DNA from 2 places in the Dorea amylophila genome. Region 2 is predicted to be linked to the other one. Evidence: riboswitches for the same ligand, from Rfam matches in the RefSeq annotation. Region 2 holds a riboswitch; the other holds the start of a gene.
What was found. A riboswitch is a leader RNA that binds a small molecule or an ion and turns the genes downstream of it on or off. The one in region 2 is predicted to bind glycine.
Positions count from the first base shown of each region.

Region 1: another riboswitch for glycine. It lies ahead of OCV72_RS10090 (GrdX family protein); the one in region 2 lies ahead of OCV72_RS01930 (serine hydroxymethyltransferase).

Region 1 is NZ_JAOQJW010000014.1:70,022-74,736, forward strand. Features, by position in the region: gene OCV72_RS10085 (alanine/glycine:cation symporter family protein) at 1-1,323, shown strand, start outside; glycine riboswitch at 1,534-1,646, shown strand; gene OCV72_RS10090 (GrdX family protein) at 1,791-2,171, shown strand; gene OCV72_RS10095 (glycine/sarcosine/betaine reductase component B subunit) at 2,244-3,524, shown strand; gene grdB (glycine reductase complex selenoprotein B) at 3,543-4,715, shown strand, end outside.
Region 2 is NZ_JAOQJW010000002.1:176,725-181,439, reverse strand. Features, by position in the region: gene gcvT (glycine cleavage system aminomethyltransferase GcvT) at 1-563, opposite strand, end outside; gene OCV72_RS01930 (serine hydroxymethyltransferase) at 576-1,823, opposite strand; glycine riboswitch at 1,926-1,999, opposite strand; gene OCV72_RS01925 (Mrp/NBP35 family ATP-binding protein) at 2,203-3,036, opposite strand; gene OCV72_RS01920 (RidA family protein) at 3,042-3,419, opposite strand; gene OCV72_RS01915 (ornithine cyclodeaminase family protein) at 3,424-4,371, opposite strand; gene OCV72_RS01910 (MATE family efflux transporter) at 4,373-4,715, opposite strand, start outside.

The sequences.
Region 1 (4,715 bases), on a different contig from region 2:
TATATTTTGATCATTCTGCTGTTAGGAGGAGGTGTTATATTTACGATCCGGCTCGGATTTATCCAGATACGTGGATTTAAGGCCGGGTGGAAAAGAACGTTTGGCGGACTGTTTTCGAAAAAAGGAACGGCGGGAAAAGACGGTATGTCATCATTTCAGGCACTTGCAACGGCTATTGCAGCACAGGTAGGAACGGGGAATATTGCAGGAGCGGCAACAGCATTGGCAATAGGCGGACCGGGAGCGATTTTCTGGATGTGGATTGCGGCATTTCTTGGAATGGCGACCATTTTCGGAGAAGCTATTATGGCTCAGAAATATAAGCATGTAGGAAAAGACGGGCATGTAACAGGCGGACCGGTTTATTATATCCAGGCGGCTTTCAAAGGTACTTTTGGAAAAATCCTGGCAGCTGTCTTTTCTGTTCTGATCATTTTTGCACTGGGATTTATGGGAAATGCGGTACAGTCCAACTCGATAGCGTCAGCATTTCATACTGCATTTGGTATACCACAGATAGTGGTGGGGATCATTATAGCGGTTATCGCATTGTTTGTATTTGTCGGAGGAATTTCCAGAATTGCAAAAGTTACAGAGACGATTGTTCCAATCATGGCATGTTTTTATATTATCGGATCACTGATTGTAATCTTTGCAAACTTTAAAGAAATCCCATATGCATTTTATTCTATCGTTGTAGGTGCTTTTAAACCGTCTGCAGTCAGTGGCGGAGCAGTGGGAGCAACGGTAAAGCTTGCACTCACAAAAGGTGTGGCAAGAGGACTGTTCTCGAATGAAGCAGGTATGGGATCGACGCCTCACGCACATGCGGTAGCGAAAGTAGAACATCCGGTAGAGCAGGGATTTGTAGCAATGATCGGTGTATTCATTGATACCTTTGTAATTCTGAATCTGACGGCACTGGTGATTATTACAACACAGTCGATTCCGACAGGGCTTACAGGTACAGCGCTCAGCCAGTATGCATTTTCGAGTGTATTCGGAAAATTCGGTAATGTATTTATTGCAATCTGTATGTTCTTTTTCGCATTTTCGACGATTATTGGCTGGTATTTCTTTGGGCAGGCCAATGTGAAATATTTATTTGGAAAAAATGCAGTAAAGCCGTATGCGGTTCTGGTTTCGCTCTGTGTATTGTTAGGTTCACTTGCACAGGTTGATTTGGTATGGAATATGGCAGACTGTTTCAATTCATTGATGGTAATTCCTAATATTCTTGCATTGTTCTTCCTGAGCAGCCAGATGAAAGAATTGCATGACGATTACTATCATAATTTCTTAAAAAATAAAAAAGTAAAATAAAGAAAAAAGACTTTGTGAATAATGAATAAGTGAAAACGAAAAACGGAGGGAAAATAGAAAAATATACAAAAATCAGATTACATAATTGTTCAAAACAACTAAAAAAAGATAAAAAAAGATAAAGTATTGCAATATAAATAACAATGATGTAATATAGAGGAAGAAAATAAATGATATAAAAATTTTCTATAACTGAAAAGAAGAGTGGGATGATATTTCTCAAGAGAGAGCTGCCAGGGCAGCCGCCGAAGAGGCAAACCGGTATCGAAAAAAATGTGGAAAAACCGGACGAAACTTTCAGGCAAAAGGACGGAGAAAGGGACTACATTCTGAATCTTGTACTGTAAGAGGAATTAGATTTAACAGGACGAAAGACAGAAAAGGACGTTTGAACGCAGTAACTGGCGTGGAGCGTCCTTTTTATTTTCTAAGGCTGGTTGAAATAACATAAGAGAGGATGGACATGAATGAGTAAGTATATGGTGATCACAAATAATCCGCTTGTACGATCCAGGCTGGATGATACACATGAGGTAATCTATCTGGAACTCTCTTATGAAGAACTTCTGAAGGTAGTAAGGGACAGAATTTACGAAGGCCACAGATTATTGACACATCCATTATCAGGAAGTGTAAAACCAAAGGAAACACCGTACAAATCTGTGCTGATATCTGAGAGAAAGGAGAAGGTGGATGGGGAATCTGTCAGATTGATTGAAAATGCGATTCTGGTATGTCAGAAATTTCAAGATAAAAGTAAGTATTACAAAGAAGAAGTTTATAAGGATTTTCAATTGGTTGACTGGACTTTATTAGAGAGCGGACTGGCGTCTGCGGATGTCTGGTAGAAGACAGTGATAAAAGAGGTTGTAAAACGGGCAGCGTTTTATAAAAGAAGATGAAAAAAGGAGGAAAAGATCGTGAGATTAGAAATGGGGAATATTTACATTAAGGATATCCAGTTTGCGGATACATCAAAGATTGAAGATGGAATCCTGTATGTAGATAAAGGAGCTGTAAAAGCGGTAGCATTGGAAGATGAGCATATCAAAACAGTCACTTTTGATATTGCGAAACCAGGGGAATCAGTAAGAATCACACCGGTAAAAGATGTGATCGAACCAAGAGTAAAAGTTGAGGGAAAAGGCGGGGTATTCCCGGGAATTATTTCAAAAGTTGATACCGTTGGTTCCGGAAAGACATATGCATTAAAAGGAATGGCTGTTGTAACAGCAGGAAGAATCGTCGGTTTCCAGGAAGGTATCATTGACATGACCGGACCGGGAGCTGATTACACACCATTTTCCAAGACATTGAATCTTGTTATGGTCTGTGAACCTGTAGAGGGAATCAAACAGCATGAATATGAAAAGGCAGTCCGTTTCGCGGGATTCAGGGTTGCAGCGTACATCGGAGAATTAGCACGGAATCTTACACCGGATGAGACAAAAGTATATGAGACATGCGGTATCAAAGAAGGAATCACACAGTATCCGGATCTTCCGAGAGTTGCATATGTCCAGATGCTTCAAAGCCAGGGACTCTTACATGACACTTATGTATACGGAGTGGATGCAAAGAAGACACTTCCTACAATTTTAAGTCCTACAGAGATCATGGACGGAGCAATCGTTTCCGGTAACTGTGTATCTGCATGTGATAAGAATCCTACATATGTACATGAGAATAATCCGGTTGTTCATGATCTGTTTGAAGAACATGGAAAGACACTGAACTTTGTATGTCAGATCATTACAAATGAAAATGTATACCTTGCAGATAAAGAAAGATCTTCTGACTGGACAGCAAAACTGTGTAAGATGTTAGATCTGGATGGCGTTATCGTATCACAGGAAGGATTTGGTAATCCGGATACAGACCTTATTATGAACTGTAAGAAGATCGAAGCAGAAGGCATCAAGACTGTAATTATTACAGATGAGTATGCCGGACGTGATGGAAAATCACAGTCTCTTGCGGACGCAGATGTGGCAGCAGATGCGGTTGTAACAGGTGGTAATGCAAATGAAGTTGTTATCCTGCCAAAACTTGATAAAGTAATTGGAACTTTAGATTATGTGACAAAGATCGCCGGAGCAAGTGAAGATACACTTCGCGAAGATGGATCTCTTGAAGTAGAACTTCAGGTCATCACAGGTGCAACAAATGAGACAGGTTTCAATAAGCTGAGTGCAAGATAGAAGAGGGAGGATAAGAATATGTCTAAGATAAAAGTAGTTCATTATATCAACCAGTTCTTTGCACAGATTGGTGGAGAGGAAAAAGCAGACTATCCTGCAGAAATTCGTGTTGGGGAAGTTGTAGGACCTGGTCTGGCACTGACACAGAATTTTAAAGATGAAGCAGAGATTATTGCAACAGTTATTTGCGGAGATTCTTACTTCAATGAGAACCTTGAAAAAGCAAAAGCAGATATTCTTGCAATGGTAAAAGAGCAGGCACCGGATGTATTTATTGCAGGACCGGCATTCAATGCAGGACGTTATGGTGTGGCTTGCGGTACAATTGCGGCAGCTGTTCAGGAGGAACTTGGAATTCCTGCAGTTACAGGTATGTATGTAGAAAACCCTGGAGCAGATATGTTCAAGAATGATGTCTACATGATCTCAACAAAGAACAGTGCGGCAGGTATGAGGGATGCAGTGAAGAAACTTGCTCCGTTGGCAGTGAAACTAGCAAAAGGAGAAAAAATCGGTTCATCTGCAGAAGAAGGATATATCCCAAATGGTGTACGTGTAAACTTCTTCGAAAAAGAAAGAGGATCCAAACGTGCCGTTAAGATGCTGATCAAGAAATTGAATGACAAGCCATATGTAACAGAATATCCGATGCCGAATTTTGACAGAGTAGAACCAAATCCGGCAGTGAAGGATCTTGCACATGCGAAGATTGCCCTGGTTACTTCCGGTGGTATCGTTCCAAAGGGAAACCCGGACCACATAGAAAGTTCAAGTGCTTCTCACTATGGAGAGTATGATATTACAGGAGTTACAGATCTTACAGAAGAGACATATGAGACTGCACATGGCGGATATGATCCGGTATATGCGAATGAAGATCCGGACCGTGTACTTCCGGTAGATGTTCTTCGCGATATGGAAAAAGAAGGTGTGATCGGATCGCTTCATCATCTGTTCTATACAACTGTAGGAAATGGAACATCTGTAGCATCCGCAAAAGCATTTGCAGCAGAGTATTCGCAGAAATTAAAGGCTGACGGAGTAGATGCCGTTATCCTGACCTCCACCTGAGGTACCTGTACTCGTTGCGGTGCAACGATGGTAAAAGAAATCGAAAGAGCAGGAATTCCTGTTGTACATATCTGTACAGTTACTCCGATTTCTATGACAGTTGGTGCAAATAGAATCGTA
Region 2 (4,715 bases):
GTCTTGGAAACGATACATGGGATTCCGGCAACTTCAGCATCGAATACTGCATGATAATATTTCTCCGGAATATTCTCTTCTGCGGTCAGCTTCTTAAGGATCTCCATTGCTTTCGGTCCCTGCAGTGCAAGCTGTGCATACTCAGATGATACATCTTTGAATGTTACTTTGCCAAACTGATGACGTAACATCCACTGATAATCTTTGTCTTTATTTGCTGCGTTTACAACGATAAAGTAGTGTTCATCCGATTTCTTATATACGATCAGGTCATCCACTGTCCCGCCGTGTTCATTACACATCGGGCTGTATCTTGCCTGTCCGTCTACCATATTGGTAAAATCATTCGTCAGGATCTGATTCAGATTCGCCAGTGCATCTTTCCCTTCACATAATACTTCTCCCATATGTGAGACATCAAAAAGTCCTGCCTGTGTACGTACTGCCATATGTTCTTTGATCACACCTGTTTCATACTGTACCGGAAGAAGATATCCCCCAAATTCTACAATCTTTCCACCGGCTTTTACATGCGCATCATAAAGTGGAGTCTTTAATTCCATTGCCAACACCTCCTAGTTGTAAAGTGGATACTTACCACAGATTTCATTTACTGCTTCACGGATCTCATCTGCTTTTGTATCAAAATCTGTAACCGTCATCTTGATCAGTTTTGCGATGGTCTTCATATCTTCTTCTTTCAGACCTCTCGTTGTCACTGCCGGTGTTCCGATACGGATTCCGCTTGTCACAAACGGGCTGGCCGGATCGTTCGGCACTGCATTTTTATTAACTGTGATATAGACTTCATCCAGTCTGTTCTGCAGCTCTTTTCCTGTGATATTCATATTCTGCAGATCCACTAACATCAGATGATTGTCTGTTCCGCCACTTACCAGATTGAATCCTTCGTCGATCATTGCCTGTGCAAGTGCTTTCGCATTTTTGATCACCTGCTGCTGATATTCTTTGAACTCCGGTTTTAAAGCTTCTCCGAAACAGATGGCCTTTGCAGCAATAATATGCATTAGTGGTCCTCCCTGTGTTCCAGGGAAAATGGCTTTGTTGATCGCTTTTGCGTATTTCTCTTTACACATGATCATACCGCCTCTCGGACCTCTGAGCGTCTTATGCGTGGTCGTGGTTACAACATCTGCGTATGGAACCGGACTCTGGTGCAGTCCAGCTGCCACAAGTCCTGCAATGTGTGCCATATCTACAAACAGATATGCTCCTACCTCCTTTGCGATATCTTCAAAGATATCAAACCGGATCTCTCTCGGATATGCAGATGCGCCTGCAACGATCATCTTTGGTTTGCATTCCTGTGCGATCTTACGGATCTCATCGTAATCCAGATATCCATCGTCGTTCACATTATATGGTACGAAATGATATAAGATTCCGGATAAATTCACCGGTGAACCATGTGTCAGGTGTCCGCCATGTGCAAGGTTCAGACCCATAACGGTATCGCCTGGTTCGAGAAGTGCCTGATACACTGCAGTATTGGCATTGGCTCCGGAATGCGGCTGTACACATACATGCTCACATCCAAATAATTCTTTTGCTCTTTCAATTGCCAGATTCTCCAGAATGTCTACATCTTCGCATCCGCCGTAATATCTTTTTCCCGGATAACCTTCTGCATACTTATTGGTCGGTACGGTTCCCATTGCCAGCATCACTGCCGGGCTTACAATATTTTCAGATGCGATCAGTTCCAGATTTCTTCTCTGTCTGCCAAGCTCTAATGAAAGTGCTTCCCCAACTTCTTTGTCACATTCTGTGATGTAATTTGTTACATCTTCGATTCTGTTCATTTTTGTTTTACCTCCTTCGGAATCTGCCTGCTTTTCATGCCCATTCCCCATTTTGAGCACTAAAAAAGCAGGCAAAAAATACTTTCTTTTCAAAAGTGTTTTTTGTCTGCCTCTGTCCTTTTACCTGAAAGATTACTTCTTCGGTACAATTCTTATTGTTCTCCAGAGCGTCGTCCGAATTCGTTCCATTTTACCTGAGAGTTTCTGCATGCCCCTTCGGCTCCTATGCTGCGTGCTATCTCCACTTTCTCATTTATGCACTTTGTACATAGGTATCTCACAAATTCATCCATCAACTATGCAATTAGCATAACAGGTTATCTTCTCTAAGTCAACATTAAATCCATAAGTTAATTTTTTATCACAAAAATGGTATCTTCTAAAGTTTATTCACTGCTTCCGCAAGATAATCATTGCTTACTTCTGCAAAGTTCTCATTCTCCACTGCCTCTGCAAGACTTGCATCGATCGGCATCTTACCGATGACCGGAACGCCGAGTTCTTCTGCCACTTCGTCGATGTGGCTCTCGCCGAATACGGAGATCTTACGTCCGCAGTCCGGACATTCCAGATAACTGTAGTTCTCCACGATTCCGAGTACCGGGATATCCATCTGTCCTGCCATGTTGTAAGCTTTCTTTACGATCATGCGTACCAGATCCTGCGGAGAAGTTACGATCACGATGCCTTCTACCGGAAGGGACTGGAATACGGTAAGCGGTACATCACCGGTTCCCGGCGGCATGTCTACGAAGAGATAATCCAGTTCTCCCCATGCAACATCTGTCCAGAACTGTGTGACAACACCTGAAATGACCGGACCTCTCCAGATAACCGGAGCATCTTCTTCCGGAAGTAAAAGGTTGATGGACATGATCTTCGTTCCATCCTTTGCCTCACATGGGAAAATATTTTCTCCATCCCCTTTTGCTTTTTCATGGATTCCATACATCTTCGGAATGGATGGACCTGTGATATCTGCGTCCATGATACCTACAGAAAATCCCTGTTCTCTCATCAGCCTTGCAAGCGATGCGGTAACCATAGATTTTCCAACACCGCCTTTTCCGCTGACAACTGCGATCACATGGTTGATGTGTGATTTTTTATTTTCCGGTTTGATCAGACTCTGCGGTTTGCTTCCGCATTCACCTGCATGGGAACAGCCCGCACAATCGGACGGACTGCAGCCTGTTTTTTGTTCTTCTGCCATTTGTCTTACTCCTCTACAGCCGCAATAAGTTCTACTTCACACAGAACTCCCTTTGGAAGTGTCTTTACTGCAACACAGCTTCTTGCCGGTTTTGATGTAAAGTATTTTCCATATACTTCGTTGAATGCTGCAAAGTCACTCATATCTGCAAGAAAGCATGTTGTCTTTAATACCTTGTCAAATGATGTTCCAGCTTCTTTTAAGACCTCTCCTAAGTTCTTGCATACCTGCTCTGTCTGTGCTTCAATTGTAGTTGCTTCTACATCATTCACTTCCGGATTGATTGCGATCTGTCCTGCTGTATACAGTACTCCGTTGTGTACATATCCTTGTGAGTATGGTCCAAGTGCCTTTGGTGCTTTTTCTGTTGCTACGATTTTCATAATGTTATTTCTCCTTTGCTACTTCATATAATTTCTGTGCAATACACACATCAAATAATCCCATTCCAACCGATTTGAAATATGTTGTCTGACCTTCTTTGATCTCTTTTTCCCCCGATACGAGATATTCATGCATCAGTTTTATGCGGTCTTTTGTAAGTTTTCCACTTGCCAGGGGCTGGCTTAGATCTCCGCTTTCCTCACATGCGTATGGCAGTTCAATGTATACATTGTCCACCAGATCCAGTACTGCATCCGGGATTTCCCTCATCTCCGGCATATAAGAGCCGATCGCAATGATGCATTTTCCTCTCAGAAGTTCTTTGTCATCCGGAAGAACAGGTGTGGTAGAAGGAGTTGTTGTACAGATGATATCACTGTTTCGTACAAGCTCTTCCACTGCTTTACATTGTACTACCTTTACGTCTTCCTTATCAATAACTTTTTTCAGTCTTTCCAGATAATCTGTCAGATCACGGTCACTGTGGTTGAACACATATACGGTATGGATATCTCTTGCCGCACATGCATACACAGCCTGATGGAATCCCTGCATTCCTGCTCCGATGATTCCAACCGTATGGCAGTCCTTTCTTGACAGATGGCGGATTCCCACACCACCGACAGCTCCGGTTCTCCATGCGGTTACCGACTGCCCGTCCATAACAGCAAGCGGCGCGCCTGTCGTATAATCATTCAGTAACACGATACCATCTATCGACGGCAATCCCAGTTTAGAATTCTCCGGGAAGATCGACAGGATCTTTGTCCCTATGATATCCTTTGTGTAACATGGCATATACATGAGCTGCTTATTTTCATGTTCTACCGTCGGTCTTGGCGGCATATAGAACTCACCTGATCCATAGATCCGGTATGCCTCTTCGATCTGATCCATCATCTGATCCGGATCGACCATTTTTTCGATCTGCTCCTTGCTTAATACGATCATTTTACATTTCCTCCAGTTCTTTTTGTTCCCTTGTGACATCTCTCAGCCACTTGTATGTCAAATACCGCTTTAAAGTAATCGGTACTTTGATCAGTTCATCACTCATCAGTATAACATATACGACCGGCACACTGGCATGCAAAATAAATGCCGCCACTGCCCCGAGTAAAATGGAGAATCCCCACATCGTCGATACATCCATGATCAATCCGAATTTCGTATCCCCGCCTGCACGGAATACCCCCACTACCATTGTGGTATTAAATGCCTGTGCCACAGTAAAATACGACATAACGAAGAACATGAAACTTAAGTAATTCTTTGCCGGTCCGGTCAGTGCCAGA